DNA from 2 places in the Metapseudomonas boanensis genome. Region 1 is predicted to be linked to the other one. Evidence: riboswitches for the same ligand, from Rfam matches in the RefSeq annotation. Region 1 holds a riboswitch; the other holds the start of a gene.

Evidence for each region. Region 1 has a riboswitch for cobalamin ahead of OXH74_RS11320 (CbtB-domain containing protein). Riboswitches for the same ligand answer to the same signal wherever they lie in the genome.
Region 2: another riboswitch for cobalamin. It lies ahead of btuB (TonB-dependent vitamin B12 receptor); the one in region 1 lies ahead of OXH74_RS11320 (CbtB-domain containing protein).

What each region holds. Positions count from the first base shown of each region.
Region 1 is NZ_CP113889.1:2,455,643-2,464,673, reverse strand. Features, by position in the region: gene OXH74_RS11350 (OmpW family protein) at 1-658, shown strand, start outside; gene OXH74_RS11345 (NAD-dependent epimerase/dehydratase family protein) at 853-1,782, opposite strand; gene OXH74_RS11340 (sugar nucleotide-binding protein) at 1,775-2,659, opposite strand; gene cobM (precorrin-4 C(11)-methyltransferase) at 2,758-3,531, opposite strand; gene OXH74_RS11330 (cobalamin biosynthesis protein) at 3,528-3,938, opposite strand; gene OXH74_RS11325 (CbtA family protein) at 4,009-4,719, opposite strand; gene OXH74_RS11320 (CbtB-domain containing protein) at 4,730-4,915, opposite strand; cobalamin riboswitch at 5,026-5,242, opposite strand; cobalamin riboswitch at 5,302-5,496, shown strand; gene cobW (cobalamin biosynthesis protein CobW) at 5,599-6,651, shown strand; gene cobN (cobaltochelatase subunit CobN) at 6,767-9,031, shown strand, end outside.
Region 2 is NZ_CP113889.1:4,811,729-4,820,759, reverse strand. Features, by position in the region: gene OXH74_RS22515 (NAD-dependent deacylase) at 1-70, shown strand, start outside; gene OXH74_RS22510 (C40 family peptidase) at 141-746, shown strand; gene OXH74_RS22505 (C40 family peptidase) at 898-1,422, shown strand; gene OXH74_RS22500 (O-methyltransferase) at 1,431-2,081, shown strand; gene OXH74_RS22495 (hypothetical protein) at 2,121-2,441, shown strand; cobalamin riboswitch at 2,483-2,691, shown strand; gene btuB (TonB-dependent vitamin B12 receptor) at 2,757-4,628, shown strand; gene cobO (cob(I)yrinic acid a,c-diamide adenosyltransferase) at 4,652-5,263, shown strand; gene OXH74_RS22480 (cobyrinate a,c-diamide synthase) at 5,435-6,703, shown strand; gene bluB (5,6-dimethylbenzimidazole synthase) at 6,700-7,350, shown strand; gene cbiB (adenosylcobinamide-phosphate synthase CbiB) at 7,347-8,255, shown strand; gene cobD (threonine-phosphate decarboxylase CobD) at 8,248-9,031, shown strand, end outside.

The DNA of each region.
Region 1 (9,031 bases):
TCTGACCGCGTCTTTGCTCGCTCTCGCCATTGCGTCCCCTCTTGCCCAAGCCCACAAGGCCGGCGACGTGATCGTCCGTGCAGGCGCAGCCACCGTCGATCCCCGTGAGGACAGCTCCGACCTGTCCATCGCCGGTACCAAGGTCGCAGGCACGAAGGCAACTCTGGACAGCGACACCCAATTGGGTCTGACCGGCACCTACATGTTCACCGATCACGTCGGCATCGGCCTCCTGGCCGCCACTCCGTTCAAGCATGAAGTAGGCGTCAAGGGTCTTGGCGCACTGGACGGCAAGCTGGCCGACATCAAGCATCTGCCGCCGACCCTGACCCTGCAGTACTACCCAATGGAGTCCAGCTCTGCATTCCAGCCCTACGTCGGTGCAGGCTTGAACTACACCATGTTCTTCGATGAAGACCTGACCAGCCAGCGCAAAGGCCAGGGCTTCAGCAATCTGGAGCTGGATGACTCCTGGGGCCTTGGCTTCGAGGCGGGTATGGACTATATGCTGACCGAGAACGTGCTGCTCAATGCCGCGGTGTGGTACCTCGACATCGACACCGAGGCCACCACCAACCTGGCCGGTGTTGGCAAAGTGAAAGTGGACGTGGACGTGGACCCGTGGGTCTACATGGTTGGTGTCGGCTATCGCTTCTAACCGAGCACTCCCTGGGGATATCCCCGCTCAAAGGCGCCTTCCGGCGCCTTTTTTGTGGGCAGGAATGCGAGGAAAAACACTGTAGGGAAGAAATCATTTGCCAAGCAGAGCAAAGGGCTGCCCTTTTGACTTGCCGGGGCTGCCGCGCAGCCTTTGGCGAATGAACTCGCCCCTACAAAGTCCCTGATACCGGCTCAGCGGCCCAGCAGGCGAGCAACACCCACGCCCAGCGGCGTCGGCTGCGGGAAGTCGAAGCGCTGCAACAAACGGGCATTGCAGGCTCGCGAGTGGCGAATATCCCCGGCGCGCGGTGCGGCATAGGAGATCGCAGGCAACCCGCCCAGCACTCCCTCGATGGCAGCCAGCAACTGCTTGAGGCTGGTGGCCTGGTTGAGGCCGACGTTCACTGCACCGACTTCGACAGCAGGCTGCTCCAGTGCCTGCACCAGCACTTGCACCAGATCGCCGATATAGACGAAATCGCGAGTCTGCTCGCCATCGCCGAACACCGTGATCGGCAAACCGGCCAGAGCGCGCTCGGTGAAGATACTGATCACACCCGAATAAGGCGACGACGGGTCCTGGCGTGGCCCAAAAATATTGAAAAAACGGAAAACCGCCGGCTCCAACCCATGCTGCCGACGGTAGAAGTCCAGGTAATGCTCACTGGCCAATTTGTCGGCAGCGTAGGGCGTCAGGGGCGCCTTGGGGGTTTCCTCATCAATCGCCTGGCCCTCGCCGTTCTGTCCGTAAACCGCTGCGCTGGAAGCGAACAGTACACGCTTCACGCCTTGCAGGCGCATGGCTTCGCACACGTTCAGGGTGCCGACGAAGTTGCTCTGATGGGTCGCCACCGGATCGTCAACCGAAGCCTGAACCGAAGCCACCGCTGCCAGATGCGCGACCGCTTTGCAGCCGGCCATGATGCGTGCCAGCAGGGCCGCATCGGCGACATCGCCTTCGATCAGTTCAAGCCGGGGGTTTTCCAGCGGCAGGTTGCTGCGACGGCCCGTGGACAGGTTATCCAGAACGCGCACGCTGTGGCCCTTGGCAAGCAGCGCATCGGTCAGGTGCGATCCAATGAAACCGGCACCGCCGGTGATCAGGATGGGGGAGTCAGCCATGACGGTAGTAACGATCCAGAAGAGTCGGCAGGGCCGCGCGCCAGGCACGCGGCTTGATGCCGAAGGTATGGAGAATCTTCTTGCAGGCCAGCACCGCATTCTGCGGCTCGTCTGCCGCATCGGGACGGGCCGCGTGGGCCTGGGGCAGGATGTCCTGCACGTTCAGCGGATGCAGGCTGCGCGCTTCACTGAGCAAGGCCTGGCCTAGGGCGAGCGGCGTGGTGGCCTCATGGCCGCCGTAGTGGTAAGTGCCCCAGAGCGGCGCCTGGCAATCGAGCTGCTTGAGCACGGCAAGTAAAACGCGAGCAGCGTCGTCTGCCGGTGTCGGGTTGCCGCGGCGGTCATCCGCCAGGGATATCTCGCCGTCCTTTTCAGCACGCTGGAGGAAGCGGCCAACCGAACCTTCCCGACTGTCATCCAGCAGCCATCCGAAACGCAGCAGCACATGTTTGGGGCATACCGCTCGCACGCTTTGCTCCATGCGCCAGAGTGCCTGGCCACGCTGGCTGCGCGGCACGGTTTCGTCCTTCTCACTGTAAGCGGTGGCCCGCGAACCGTCGAACACCCTGTAGCTCGAGGGTTGCAGCAGGATGATGCCGTGGTGCTGACAAAGCTCAGCAAGCCGCTCGACGCCACGTTCCTGGGCAGCCAACCGGGCGGCATCGACCGCTTCGGCCTGGAACCAGTCGAAGTAGTAGGCAAGGTTGATCACGGCGTCGGGCCGTGTGTCGTCGAGCAGCTGGGTCAGGCTGGCGGCGTCCCAGCCCTGTTCGGGCGGACGCGGTGCGAGAAAACCAATGTCTTCTTCGGCGCCGAGGCGAATCAGCGCCTGTCCAAGTGCATTGCCGCCACCCAACAGCATCAAGCGCATTCGCATAGGGAAATCAGGTCGCTCAAGGCCGGTTAGAAGGATCGCGCGGGGTGGGAACCCGCCGCATAAAATCCGCATTCTGCGTGTTTAGTAGCCAGACGTCACTAGCCGCGTGGCGGCTCAGCTCCTCCCGGTGGGCGGAACAAGTGGCCATGGCCGGCGCAATAGAGCGAGGAGTCGGCAAAGCCCTCGGCGCCCAGCACCCGTCCGACCAGAATCAGCGCGGTCCGGCGGAACCCCTTGGCCACGACCTTCGGCAGGATATCGGCCAGGGTGCCGGTTACCTGATCCTGGTCCGGCCAGCTGGCACGATGAATCACCGCTATCGGGCAGGCGGGGCCGTAATGCGGCAGCAATTCGTCGACGATGTTCGCCAACTGGTTGACGCCAAGGTGGATGGCCATGGTCGCGCGGTGGCGGGCCAGGTCGCCCAGTGCTTCACCTTCGGGCATTCGAGTCTTGCTGGCGTAGCGGGTGAGGATCAGGGTTTGCGAGATGTCCGGCAGGGTCAGTTCACAACCGAGCAGCGCGGCGCAGGCAGCGGTGGCTGTCACCCCCGGCACTACTTCGTAGGAAATCCCCAGTTCGCGCAAATGGCGGATCTGCTCGCCGATGGCGCCATATAGCGAAGGGTCGCCGGAATGCACCCGCGCCACGTCCTGCCCCTTGCGATGGGCCTCAGCCAGGAGCGCTACGATCTCCTCCAAGTGCAGTTCGGCGGTGTTCACCACCCGCTCGGCGTTATGTCCTTCCAGTACGGCCTCTGGCACCAGCGAGCCGGCGTAGAGAATCACCGGGCAGGTGCGGATCAGCCGCTGCCCCTTGACCGTGATGAGTTCCGGATCACCGGGACCGGCGCCGATGAAATAGACCGTCATGGCTGCTGCGCCTCATCATCAATGCAGGCCAGGGCGCAGGTCGCGCTGGCGCTGCGGCGTTTCTCGATAAGCAGTTCGGCTGATCCGTCGGACAAAGCAAATGCCTGGGCCAACGCTGCAGCTTCGGCGACGCCAGCGCTGCCGGTGGTACGCAGGACCAGGTCCGAAGCTTGCTGGAGTTGTCCATCGTAGGCTGCCAAGCGCGCGCTCGGCAGGCAATGAAGGGGCAACCCCAGTTGCTGGGCCAAGTCATGCAAACCCGGTTCACCGGCCTTGTGCTCGCTGCTGGCCAACGCAACCAGCGTGCTGAGGGGCCGGTCGGCTTCAGCAAGGCACCGCATCAACAGACCCCGAAGCTCTTCGGCCGAGCAGCCGCGCCGACAGCCAAGGCCCGCCACCAACCTCATGGCCGCCCCCTCGAAAAAAACAAAACCCCGCAGACGGCTACACCGCCTGCGGGGTTGGAATTGCGCAAGCTCACGCTTGAGTGTGCCGCTGGTAGAGCCAGGCTGCCGCCCAACCAAGGGCAACCCAGAACAGCGCGTTGGTGATCAGCGAGGCTGCGATGAACTCATGCGTCAGGGCTTGCGGCGCCAGGCTGGAGTGCACTTCGGGCTGGGGCGCACCTACTACATGAGGAATCAGCAGCAGCGCCAGACCTGCGACACGCAGGATCCAGTGGCGGCCAAAGGCGATCAGCGCCAGCCCGACGGCAGTTGAGGCAGCGGTGCCGATCCACCAGACCTGGCGCTGAGCCAGATCGGCGGCGGCAGTTCCCGGCAGTTCGGGCGGTAAGCCAATGGAAGGCGCCAGCGTGAAGGTGGCGAAACCGCCCAGCCCCCAGAGCAAGCCCTGCCAGGCTCGGCTCGGGCCGCGCAGGCTGAACACTCCAGCGAGCATCAGAGCAAAGCCGACCGCGACCACCAGATTGCTACCTCCGGTAGACAGCGTGCGCTGCCAGCCGTCTTCCGGCGCCCAGGCTTCGGCATCGTGCTCATGGCTATGTGCGCCGACAGCGCCGGAAGCCTCAAGTTCGTGGACGTGTTCCACTTGGGCGGCGGGCTCGGCCGTCTCGTAGGTTTCCGCCTGGAGAATCAACGGGGTGACCCACAGGCTCTGCAACAGGGTCAGCACCACGGCGGCGATCAGACCGGCAAAACCTGCGGTCTGGGCAATACGCTTGATCATCGAAACCTCCTCAGTGGCAGGGGAAGCCGGCACTGTGGCGGGTGTCGTGAGCAGCGTTGTGTACGGCCTCGAGATGAGAGAAGCCGGCGAAGTAGACGAGCGAGAGGCCAATTAGCCCGGCGCTGAAGGCCAGGACCAGGCGCTTGGTCAGTGAAGACGAGGCGACTGCGGATTGAGACAAGGCGCTGCTGGACATGGAAGTTCCCTCTGCAATGACGACTGATATCGGCAGAAGGGTGCATGCGCGAGGGCCGCGGACACAGGCGTGTCCACGCTTCCGGCTTGCGCCCGCCCACCGCGGGTTTGCCAAACTCTGAGCTTCCAGGCCGGTCTCCGGGCTTGCGACGCCTGCATGTTGCAGAGCGGGATCGCCTTCCCATGTCTTATCGACACAGTGGCCTACCGATCCCTACGTTCGCCTACCGTTGCGGGGGCAGCGCCGGACTGGTCCGAGATGGACGCACCGGCTTCCCGTTTCACCCCGCGCGCGACGACGCTGGGCACCTGAAAAAACCGTGCTAGGACACCATGAGTCCGACAAGGCGTCAACTGCCGCGATTGACCACCGTTGGCGTGCTGCGTAGCCTTCTGCCCTTTCGAGGTTCTCCGATCATGCGTCGGAGCTAAGAGGGAACGTGGTCAAGGCCACGGCTGCCCCCGCAACTGTGAACAGCTGAAGTCTTATCCACAGCCACTGCCCTTGGGTGGGAAGGCGGAAAGACGGCGCACCGCGCCAGGCTGTGAGCCAGGAGACCTGCCTCGCAACGCTTTCTGACAACCGGGCGGGGTGATCCGGTGGCGAATCCAGGCCGGGACGACCCGCGCCTTCGTCCTGCACGCCCGCCGATCCGATCGACTCCCAGCAAAGGGCTGCCGCGCATGAAAACCCTGGCCAAACTCCCCGTCACCATCGTCACCGGCTTCCTCGGTGCCGGAAAGACCACCCTGCTCCGCCACATGCTCGACAATGCCGAAGGCCGCCGCATTGCAGTCATCGTCAACGAGTTCGGCGAACTGGGCATCGATGGTGAAATCCTCAAACAGTGCTCCATCGGCTGCAGCGAAGAAGAGGCCATGGGCCGCGTCTTCGAACTGGCTAACGGCTGCCTGTGCTGCACAGTGCAGGAAGAGTTCTTCCCGGTGATGCGCGAACTGGTCGCACGCCGTGGCGACCTCGACCAGATTCTTATCGAAACCTCGGGCCTGGCGCTGCCCAAGCCACTGGTACAGGCCTTCCAGTGGCCGGAAATCCGCAACGCCTGCACCGTGGATGCGGTGATCACCGTGGTCGACAGCCCCGCCGTCGCCGCCGGCACCTTCGCCGCACACCCCGAGCAAGTGGATGAACAGCGCAAGCAGGACCCGAACCTCGACCACGAGTCGCCCCTGCACGAACTGTTCGAAGACCAGCTTGCGAGCGCCGACCTGGTGATCCTCAACAAGGCGGACCTGCTGGAAGCCGAAGTCCTGGCTGCCGTACACGCCGAAGTTGCCGAAGAGCTGCCGCCAGCGGTGAAGATCGTTGAAGCCAGCAGCGGCAAGCTACCGCTCTCCGTGCTGCTGGGCCTGAATGCAGAGGCCGAACTGCACATCGACAGCCGCCCAACCCACCACGACCACGAAGGGCACGAAGACCACGACCATGACGAGTTCGACTCCTTTCACGTCGACCTCCCGGAGGTCGAGGAACGGCCCCTGCTCGACGCTCTCAACCAACTCGTGGAGCGCCATGACATCCTGCGCATCAAGGGCTTCGCCGCCATCCCCGGCAAACCCATGCGCCTGCTGATCCAGGGCGTCGGCAAGCGCTTCGACAAGCACTTCGATCGCCAGTGGCTGAATGGCGAAGCCCGTGGCACAAGGCTTGTGGTGATTGGACAGGAGCTGGACCAGGCGGTGATTGCCAATGAATTGAGAACCGCACTCGCCTGATCACTGCGCTCAACCCCTCCTACCGAGCTGATCGGATCGTAGGGGCGAGCTTGCTCGCGAATCGCGGCAAACCCTTCGCGAGCAAGCTCGCTCCTACACCATCTGGAGTCCCGCCATGCACCTCCTGCGCACCCAACCCGGCGGCTTCGTCCCCGACGACGGTATCGCCCATCTGGCGCAGACGCCCGCCGAACTGGTGATCCTCTGCAGCGGCGACTCGCATCTGGCGCTGCTGGCCGAAGCCGCCCGCGAACTGCCGACGGACTATCCAAGCCTGCGCCTGGCCAACCCGATGCAGCTGCAGAACCACGCCTCGGTCGATCTCTACGTCGACGAGGTGCTGCAGCACGCCAAGGTGATCCTGATCTCGGTGCATGGCGGCGTCGGTTACTGGCGCTACGGCATTGAACAACTGGTGACCCTGGCCGAGCGTGGCGCAAAGCTCATCCTGGTTCCCGGCGATGATCGCCCCGACCCAGAGCTGGCCAGCCTGTGCAACGTGTCGGTCGAGGACGCGGATCGCCTCTGGCAGTACCTGCGCCAGGGTGGCCTGGACAATGCCCGGCAACTCTTCGGCTGCATCGCCAACCAATGGCTGGGGCGCGACCATCCCTGGAGTGAGCCCCGTGCCCTGCCTCGCGTGGCGATCTACCACCCGCGCCAACCGCAGGCCGAACTGACGCACTGGCAGGCGGGCTGGCACCCCGATCAGCCCGTCGCCGCCCTGCTCTTCTACCGCACCCACCTGCAAGCGGCTAACACCGCGTTTATCGACGCCTTCTGCGAACGCCTGGCCGCCCTGGGCCTGAATCCACTGCCCATCGCCGTCGCCAGCCTCAAGGAGGCGGCTTGCCTGGAAGCTGTGGAAAATTGGCTGGACAAAGCGCAGGCCGAGCTGATCATCAACACCACCGGCTTCGCCCAGTCCAACCCTGACGCGCCCAGCCAGCGCCCATTCAGGCGCGATATCCCCGTGTTACAAGCCATTTGCTCGCTGGATAACGAACCGCTCTGGCGCGATAACCCGCAAGGGCTCGGTCCCCGAGACCTTGCCATGCATATCGCCCTGCCGGAGTTGGATGGACGGATCATCACACGCCCCATCAGCTTCAAGGGTCTGGCCTGGCGCAGCGAGCGCAGTCAGAGCGACGTGGTCTGCTACCTGCCGCAACTGGAGCGCATGGATTTCGTCGCCGAACTGGCGCGGCGCTGGTGCCTGCTGGCACGCAAGACCAATGCCGACAAACGCGTCGCACTGATCCTGGCCAATTACCCCACTCGCGACGGCCGCATCGGCAACGGCGTGGGCCTGGATACACCGGCGGCCGCCCTGAACATCCTCCGTGCGCTGGAAACCGAGGGTTATCCCGTGGCAGGCCTGCCGGACAGCGGCACGGCACTTATCCACAAGCTGCTCGGCGGCGTCAGCAACGACCTCGACAGCCTCGATCTGCGCCCTTGCGCCCAGAGCCTGGCACTCCCCGACTACCTCGCCTGCTTCGCCCACCTGCCCGAGGCCAACCAGCGTGCGGTGCGCGAACGCTGGGGCGAGCCGCAGCAGGACCCGATGTTCCGCAACGGTCGGATGATGGTCGCCGGCCTGCGCTTCGGCCTCGGTTTCGTCGGCATCCAACCAGCGCGGGGCTACCAACTGGACCCGGCAGCCATCTACCACGACGCCGCCCTGGTACCGCCCCACGGCTACCTTGCCTTCTACTTCTGGCTGCGCGAAGCCTTCGCGGCCGATGCCCTGATCCACGTCGGCAAGCACGGCAACCTGGAATGGCTGCCGGGCAAGGGCGTCGGCCTTTCAGATGAATGCTGGCCAGATGCGGTGATGGGCCCGCTGCCCAACATCTATCCCTTCATCGTCAACGATCCCGGCGAGGGCGCCCAGGCCAAGCGCCGCGCACAGGCTGTGATCATCGACCACTTGATGCCACCGCTGACCCGCGCCGAAAACTACGGCCCGCTGCGTGACCTCGAACGCCTGGCCGACGAGTACTACGACGCTTCCCTGCTCGACCCGCGCCGTGCCGTGCAGTTGCGCAGGGAAATCCTCGAACTGGTGAAAGCCACTGCCCTGGACCGCGAGCTGAACCTCAGCCTCAGCGACGATCCGGAAAGCTGGCTGCCACAACTGGATGCCTACCTCTGCGACCTCAAGGAATCGCAGATTCGCGACGGCCTGCACGTGTTCGGCGAATCCCCCAGTGGGCGCCTGCGTGACGACACACTGCTCTCACTGGTACGCATCCCCCGTGGCGATGGCCGAGGCGCCAACGCCAGCCTGCTGCGCGCCTTGGCCGCGGACCTGCAACTGGGCCGAGACCCGCTGGACTGCAACTGGGCCGAAGACTGGGAAGGCCCGCGCCCCGCC
Region 2 (9,031 bases), 2.4 Mb from region 1:
CGATGTGCATCTCAAGGGGAAGGCCTTAGATGTTCTGCGGGGGCTGATAAGTCACATTTCGGGCGATTAAATTTGCAAATCAAGTTGATAGAAGGCATAGTCGCGCCTTCTTTATCAACTTCACCGACACGGTCGTGCCCATGCTCAATCGCTTCGCACCCCTCGTGCCCCTTACCTTCGCTCTGTTCCTCGCTGCTTGTGCAGGCCCTGTGCAGCAGTCGCAGCCGCAACAGCCCATTGCTGACGGCGCCCCGGATTCCCTGCTCAACGAGCCCTCCGCCCGTGACCTCGCGGACTTGACCGATGATCAGCCGTACCAGATGCCGTCCCTCTCTGATGGCCTGCTCGAACGTGGTTTCGAACTGGTGGGTACGCCTTATCGTTTCGGTGGTCGCTCGCTGAAGACTGGTTTTGACTGCAGTGGCTTCGTTGGTTACCTGTTCAAGGAAGAGGCCGGCATCCAGCTGCCGCGTTCCACCCGTGAAATGATCAACCTGAATGCCCCGGTGATCGCCCGCAACGAGCTGCAGCCCGGCGACATTGTGTTCTTCAACAACCGTGGCCGCGGCCGCGTCAGCCATGCCGGCATTTATATCGGCGATGATCAGTTCATTCATTCTTCCAGCAGCCGCAGCGGCGGCGTGCGCGTCGACAGCCTCGATGACCGCTACTGGAAAGCCAGCTACATGGAAGCCAAGCGCGTCCTGGCGATGAACACTCCGGCACATCATCCTCTGCACCGTTGATCCAGTCCCATGCCGATGCCGCCCCCCGGGGGCGGCATCGTCGTTTCTGGCACTTGCATCTTTTTTCCTGGCGGTGACGCAGCTTTTGCTTGCAATATCATTGTGAGATCAGCAAATTAGCGCGTACTCCTCAAGTCAGGACTGACTTGCCATGCGCGCACTGGATCGCTTCGTCATTCTTGCCCTGGCCTCGCTGCTCGCTGCCTGCGCGAGCAAGGCACCGCCTCCGCCGCAACCCGTCATCACTGCTCCAGTCCAGCAGTTCTCGCCCGTAGCCGAGGACGTGCTGTTTCGTGCCCTGGGCCTGGTCGGCACGCCTTATCGCTGGGGCGGTAATACGCCGGACAGCGGCTTCGATTGCAGCGGCCTGATCGGTTTTGTCTATCGCGATGCTGCTGGCATCAGCCTGCCGCGCTCCACTCGTGAGATGATCGTGATGCGTGGGCCCAATGTCAGCATCTCCGCACTGCAGACGGGTGACTTGGTGTTCTTCGCCACCAATGGCGGCGGCCAGGTCAGTCATGCGGGCATCTATGTCGGTGAAGGCCGTTTCGTGCATGCGCCGTCCAGTGGCGGAACGGTGCGTCTGGACAGCCTGTCCAACAGCTACTGGCAAAGAAGCTACCTGAACGCCAAGCGCGTATTGTTTGATCCGAGCCTCGCCCGTACGCCCTGAGAATTCCCATGACCAACCGCACACTGAACCTCGACGACGCCCTCTACGGCTACCTGCTCGACGTGTCGCTGCGGGAAACACCGTTGCTCGCTCGCCTTCGTGAGGAAACCGCCGGTATGCCTATGGCGCGTTGGCAGATCGCGCCGGAGCAGGGGCAGTTCATGGCCTTGCTGGTCAAGCTGACCGGTGCCCGGCGGTTGCTCGAAGTCGGCACCTTCACCGGCTACAGCGCCCTGTGCATGGCGGCTGAGCTGCCCGAAGGAGGGAGCATCCTCTGCTGCGACCTGCCGGGCGATTACAACGCCATTGCTCGCCGTTACTGGCAGGAGGCCGGGCTGGCTGACCGTGTCGACCTGCGCCTGGCGCCGGCCCTGGAAACGCTGGCGAACCTGGAGGAGGGTAGCTTCGACCTGGTCTTCATCGACGCCGACAAGGCCAACTACCCGGCCTATCTGGAGCAAGCCCTGCGGCTGGTACGGACGGGCGGCCTGATCCTCTTCGATAACGTGCTCTGGAGTGGTCGTGTGCTGGAGGCTGAACCGGACAGTGCTGACACGCGGGCGATTCAGGCCTTGAACCGTGCGTTGAAAGACGATGTGCGCGTCGACCTGTCGCTCGTTCCCATCGGTGATGGGCTGACCCTCTGCCGCAAACGCTGACTTCCCCTCTCCCGGCCACGGGGGAGGTGCCTGACGACCATGCCAGAACCCATACGCCTGCCACCACAACCGGATGCCTGCGAACTCTGCGGGCGCGCTGCAGCGTTGACTCGTCACCACCTGATTCCCAAGGCCCTGCACGACAAACCGTACGTGCAAAAGCGCTTCGACAAGGGCGAGCGCATCAGCGCGACGCTCTGGGTCTGCCGGCCCTGCCACAATCAGATCCACCGGCTGTTCAGCGAGAAGGAACTGGCCCTGACCTACAACAGCCGTGAAGCCCTGCTCGGTGATGCGCGCCTGCGCACCTTCGTCGAGTGGCTGGCGAGCAAGCCGGCAGGCTTCACACCAAGGCACTGAGCATGTGCTCGACGTTTGACGCTCGCCAGCCAACCCTCTAACCTTCGCAGCTTGCCTCAGGTGCCCTTTGTTCCTAAAGGGTGAAACAGGGAAGCCGGTCCATTCTTCGAAGAATCCGGCGCTGCCCCCGCAACGGTAGGCGAGTCAAGGTCCGCATCCACAGCCACTGTGCGCAGCATGGGAAGGCGCGGCCCGGGAGCCATGGTCCCACTCGCAAGCCCGGAGACCGGCCTGGTGCAAGCAGGGCATCGCGGAGTGCACTTCGCATGCAATACCCATAGATGTCGCGCGGGTGGCACGACGGAGATCCAGACCTTGATTCGCAAGCCTTCCTTCAGGCCGGCGGCCTTTGCGCTGCTTGGCAGTTCCTGTATTTCCCCTTTCCTGGCGGCTGAGCCGCTGACCCTCGACGAGCAGGTGATTACTGCCACTCGAAGTGAGCAGCCGGTGCGCGCCAGCCTGGCTCCGACCACCGTGATCGAGCGCGAAGAGATCGAGCGCACTCAGGCCCGTTCGGTGCCCGAACTGCTGAAAAAGGTCCCCGGCGTCTCGGTGAGCAACAACGGTGGCCCCGGCAAGAACACCACGGTTTTCTTGCGCGGCAGTGAGTCCGATCATGTGCTGGTGCTGATCGATGGAATCAAAGTGGGGTCCGTCAGCGCCGGCCTTACGGCCTTCCAGGACCTCCCGGTTGAACTGATCGAGCGCATCGAAGTGGTTCGTGGGCCGCGTTCCAGCCTGTACGGCTCCGAAGCCATCGGTGGTGTGATCCAGATCTTTACCCGCAAAGGCGACCAGCAGGGTCTCAAGCCCTGGTTCTCCGCTGGATACGGCACCCATGACAACCGCCAAGGCGGCGCTGGATTGTCGGGTGGCGATGGCAAGGGCTGGTTCAGTCTTGGCGTCAGCAGTCAGGACACCGACGGCATCAACTCCCGCCGCCAGGGAAGTGCCTACTACGAGACGGATGCCGACGGCTACCGCAACCATTCCGGCTCCCTGCGCGCCGGTTACCAGTTCGACAACGGCCTGGAGCTGGACGGCACCCTGATGCAGGCCCGTGGCCATAACGACTATGACGATATCGACACTTCCGGCTTCCTGCACCCTGCTGGCGGGCACAATGCCAACGCCGATAACCGCCAGGAACTGGCGGGTGGCCGAGCGCGCTTCAGCCCTCTAGAGCCCTGGAAAGTGACGCTCCAGGCCGGGCGTAGCGAGGACAAGGCAACGAGTTGGGTTGACGGCGCATTCGACGCACGTTTCGACTCCCAGCGCGACAGCGCTTCCTGGCTCAACGACCTGACTCTCGCTGAGGGTCATGTGCTGACCCTGGGCTATGACTGGCAGCAGGACAAGGTCAGCAGTTCGACGGTCTTCGACAAGGACGCCCGCATCAATGAGGGCTGGTTCGCCCAGTACATCGGCGACGCCGGTCGACAGGACTGGCAGCTCAGCCTGCGTCGTGACGACAACGAGCAATTCGGTAACCACGACACCGGCAGCGCCGCCTGGGGCTATGCACTCACCGATGAGCTGCGCTTCAGCCTGAGCTACGGCACGGCCTTCAAGGCGCCAAGCTTCAACGAGCTGTATTTCCCTGGCTACGGCAACCCGGGCCTCGACGCGGAAACCTCGGAGAGCTTCGAGGCGGGCCTCAGTGGCGTGCATGACTGGGGCCATTGGTCCGTCAATGCGTTCCGCACGAATGTGGATGATCTTATCGCCTTTGACTCGACCATCGGCGTGTGGGGCGGCCCGAACAACATCGGCAAGGCGCGCATTGATGGCCTGGAGTTGGTGTTGGGCAGCCAGTGGTTGGGTTGGGACTGGAATGCCAATGCCAGCTTCCTGGATGGCGAGAACCGTGGCGACGATGCCAATCGGGGCAACGAGTTGCCCCGGCGTGCGCGGCAAGTCTTTAACCTCGACGTTGATCGTCGGTTCGGCCAGATAGGGCTCGGCGCGACGGTTCATTCCGAAGGACGCCGTTATGACGACCTGGCCAACACCGAGCGTATGGCTGGCTACGCCACCCTGGACCTGCGCGGCGAGTACTGGTTGACCGAGGAGTGGCGCTTGCAGGCCAGCGTCACCAACCTGTTCGATGCGGACTACGAAACAGCCCTGGACTATAACGAGCCGGGGCAGGCGGTTTTCTTCAGCGTGCGCTACCAGGCGCTCTAATCCCGAAATCAAAAGGCGAAACCATGACTGAATCCGCTGAACGCGATGCCCGCCATCGCTCGCGCATGCAACGCAAGAAGGCGCTGATCGACGAGAAGATTGCCCAGGCCCAGGACGAGTATGGCCTGCTGCTGGTGCACACCGGCAATGGCAAGGGCAAGAGCAGCTCAGCCTTCGGCATGGTTGCCCGTGCGTTGGGCCACGGCATCAAGGTTGGCGTGGTGCAGTTCATCAAGGGCGGCATGTCCACGGGCGAGGAAGCCTTCTTCCGCCGCTTCCCGGAGGAAGTGAGCTACCACGTGATGGGGGAGGGCTACACCTGGGACATCCAGGACCGCCAGCGCGACATCGAGAAGGCCCAGCAGGCTTGGGCCGTGGCGCGCTCCTTGCTGGACGACCCACAGATCGGCCTGGTGGTGCTGGACGAACTGAACATCGCCCTCAAGCATGGCTATCTTGAGCTCGATGCGGTGCTCAAGGACATCGAGTCCCGCTCGGAGCACCAGCACGTCGTTGCCACCGGTCGCGGCGCCCCGCAGGAACTGATCGACGCAGCGGATACCGTCACCGAGATGAGTCTGGTGAAGCACGCCTTCAAGTCCGGGGTGAAAGCCCAGAAAGGAGTGGAGTTCTGATGGACGCTGCTTTTGTTCTTGCCTCCTCTCTCTTCGGCGAGAGGGCTGGGGAGAGGGTGGCAAGAACGGCAGGAGACGGTATTCGTGTCTGACCCGGGATCCCACACCCCCGTCCCTCTTCCGAAGGGAGAGGAGAGACAAGCGCTCGCCGAGCATCGGCGCTGCCCCGCGCTGCTGATTGCCGCGCCGGCCTCGGGCCAGGGCAAGACCACCGTCACCGCGGCCCTGGCGCGCCTGCATGCCCGACAGGGCAAGCGCGTGCGGGTATTCAAATGCGGGCCGGACTTCCTCGATCCAATGATCCTCGCCCGTGCCTCTGGCGCGCCGGTCTACCAGCTCGACCTGTGGATGGTGGGCGAGGCGGAAAGCCGCCGGCTGCTCTGGGAGGCGGCGGGTGAGGCCGACCTGATCCTGATCGAAGGCGTGATGGGGCTGTTCGACGGCTCGCCTTCGGCCGCCGACCTGGCGCGGCGCTTCGCTGTGCCGGTGATGGCGGTCATCAATGGAGCTGCCATGGCCCAGACCTTTGGTGCCTTGGCCGTGGGCCTGGCGACCTATCAGCCGGACCTGCCGTTTTCGGGTGTACTGGGTAACCGTGTTGGTAGCCAGCGCCACAGTGACCTGATCCGCGACAGCCTGCCGGAGTGGATCCGCTGGTACGGCTCGCTGCCGCGCAGTGCTGATGTCGAGCTGCCGAGCCGGCATCTGGGCCTGGTGCAGGCCGAGGAGTTGGCAGACCTGGACGCGCGGCTGGATGCGGCCGCCGATGCGCTGGCGGCGTCAGCCTCCGTGGAGCTGCCACCTGCCGTCGAGTTCGCCGCGCCGCAAGGCGACGCGCTGGACCAGTGGCTGGGCGGGGTGCGAATCGGCGTAGCTCGTGACACCTCCTTTGCCTTCCTCTACCAGGCCAATCTCGACCTCCTGCAGCGCATGGGTGCCGAGCTGGTGTTCTTCTCCCCCTTGGCCGATACGCAGCTGCCGGACGTGAACAGTCTTTACCTGCCTGGAGGCTACCCCGAGCTGCACTTGCCGCAGCTGGCCGGCAACCGGGCCATGGCTGAGGCCATCCTCGCCCACCACGCGGCGGGAAAGCCGATCCTCGCCGAGTGCGGCGGCATGCTTTATCTGTTGGACGCCCTGACTGAAGTCGAAGGCGAATCCGCCGAGTTGCTCGGCCTGCTGCCGGGGCAAGCGCGCATGCAGAAGCGCCTGGCAGCGCTGGCGTTGCAGGAAGCGGCCTTGCCGGAGGGGAGCCTGCGCGGTCATACCTTCCACCATTCACTGCTGGAAACCACGCTGGAGCCGCTCGTTCGCGGCCTGTGCCCGAACGACAAGCCAGTGGCCGAATCGGTGTTCCGCATCGGCCGTCTGACGGCCTCCTACATCCACTTCTACCTGCCGTCCAACCCTCGGGCGGCTGCGGAGCTGTTCCAACCATGAGCGACCAAGGCTTCAGCCTCGAGGAGCGTGCGGCGGTCTACCGTGCCATTGCCGAGCGCCGTGACATGCGCCATTTCAGCGGTGGCAAGGTGGCGCCTGAGCTACTTGCCCGTGTGCTGGAAGCTGCGCACCAGGCGCCGAGCGTTGGGCTGATGCAGCCCTGGCGCTTTATCCGCATCAGTAGCCTGGAGTTGCGCGGGCACATCCATCGCCTGGTGGAGGCGGAGCGGGTACGCACCGCCGAGGCACTGGGCGAGCGCTCGGATGAGTTCATGCGGCTGAAGGTCGAGGGCATCCGCGACTGCGCGGAACTGCTGGTGGCCGCACTGATGGATGGCCGCGAGGCCCATGTGTTTGGCCGCCGTACTCTGCCGGAAATGGACTTGGCGTCGCTTTCCTGCGCGATCCAGAACCTCTGGCTGGCGGCCCGTGCCGAAGGTCTGGGCATGGGCTGGGTTTCACTGTTCGAGCCGCAGGCGCTGGCCGAGTTGCTGGGCATGCCGGAGGGCAGCAAGCCGGTTGCGGTGCTCTGCCTGGGACCGGTGACCGAGTTCTACCCGGCGCCCATGCTGGCGTTGGAGGGCTGGGCGCAGCCGCGCTCTTTGGATGAGTTGGTATTCGACAATCAGTGGGGGCACCGCGAATGAGCATCGGATTGCTGAGCCTGGGGGCTGTGGCGCTGGACGCCCTGTTCGGTGAACCACGGCGTTGGCACCCGCTGGTAGCCTTCGGCAAGCTGGCCAATCGCCTTGAGCATCGATTCAACACGGGTGGACGTGGCTGGCGCAGCCACGGCGTCACCGCCTGGGGGGTGGCGGTGCTGCCGCTGACGATCGCCGTCTGGGTGCTTTCGGAGCTGCCCTTTATCGGCTGGCTGGTCGGCGTGATCGCGCTGTATGCGGCCATCGGTCTGCGCAGCCTCAACGAACATGCCGAGCCGGTGGCCAATGCCTTGCAGGCCGGCGATCTGGATGAGGCGCGGCGACGGGTCGGCTATATGGTCAGCCGCGAAACCCGTGAGCTGGATGATCCCGCCGTGGCCCGTGCGGCTACCGAGTCGGTGCTGGAGAATGGCAGCGATGCGGTGTTCGCCGCATTGTTCTGGTTTGCTGTCGCCGGGGCGCCGGGCGTGGTCCTGTATCGCCTCAGCAATACCCTGGACGCCATGTGGGGCTACCGCAACGAGCGCTTCGAGCGCTTCGGCTGGGCTGCGGCACGCATCGACGACGTCCTCAACTACATTCCCGCGCGTCTGGTGGCGCTGACCTATGCACTGCTCGGCAAGACCCGTCTGGCGCTGCGCTGCTGGCGGCAGCAGGCACCGCTGTGGGACAGCCCCAATGCCGGGCCGGTGATGGCCGCTGGCGCCGGTGCACTGGGTGTGACCCTGGGCGGCCCGGCGATCTACCACGGTGAGCTGCACGAGCGACCGAGGCTGGGTGAAGGCCCGGTTGCCCGTGCGGACGATATTGGTCGGGCCATGGACCTGGTTCGCCAGGGCGTGCTGCTCTGGCTGGCCGTGCTGATTCTGGGAGGCTGGCTCCTTGCTTGAACATGGCGGGCGGCTGCGCGTCGCTGCGCAGCGCTACGGCATCGCCGAGGGCGATTGGCTCGACCTCTCCACCGGCATCGCCCCTTATGGTTGGCCCTTGCCGAGTGTTCCGACCTCGGCCTGGGCGCGGCTTCCCGAGTGGGACGACGGCCTCGAAGAAGCTGCGCGCCAGTACTACGGCACGGACCAGCTGTTGCCGGTGGCCGGCTCCCAGGCTGCGATCCAGGCGCTGCCGCGCATGCGTGAGCGTTGCCGGGTCGGCGTCCTTTCGCCGTGTTACGCCGAGCATTCCGCCGCCTGGCGCCGCGAAGGCCATGAGCTGGTGGAGATCGATGCGGATACCGCCGAGCGTGAGCTGGAACGTTTCGACGTGGTGCTGGTGGTCAACCCGACCAACCCCACCGGCCTGCGCCTTTCGCCGGAGCGGCTGCTGGCCTGGCATGCTCGGCTGGCGCAGCGGGGCGGTTGGCTGCTGGTGGATGAAGCTTTCATCGATTGCACGCCGGAGCAGAGCCTTGCGGGTCATTGCCCGCGGTCCGGCCTGCTGGTGTTGCGTTCCTTCGGCAAGTTTTTTGGCATGGCCGGCATTCGCCTCGGTTTTGTGCTGGCCGAGCCGCGCCTGCTGGATACATTGAATGAATGGCTGGGCCCCTGGACCATCAGCGGCCCGGCGCGGGCGGTCGCCAGGGCTATTCTGCTCGATCAGCCCGGCCAGGCACTCCAGCGTCAGCGCCTGCTGCAGGACGGCCAGCGCCTGGAGGGCCTGCTGCGCGATT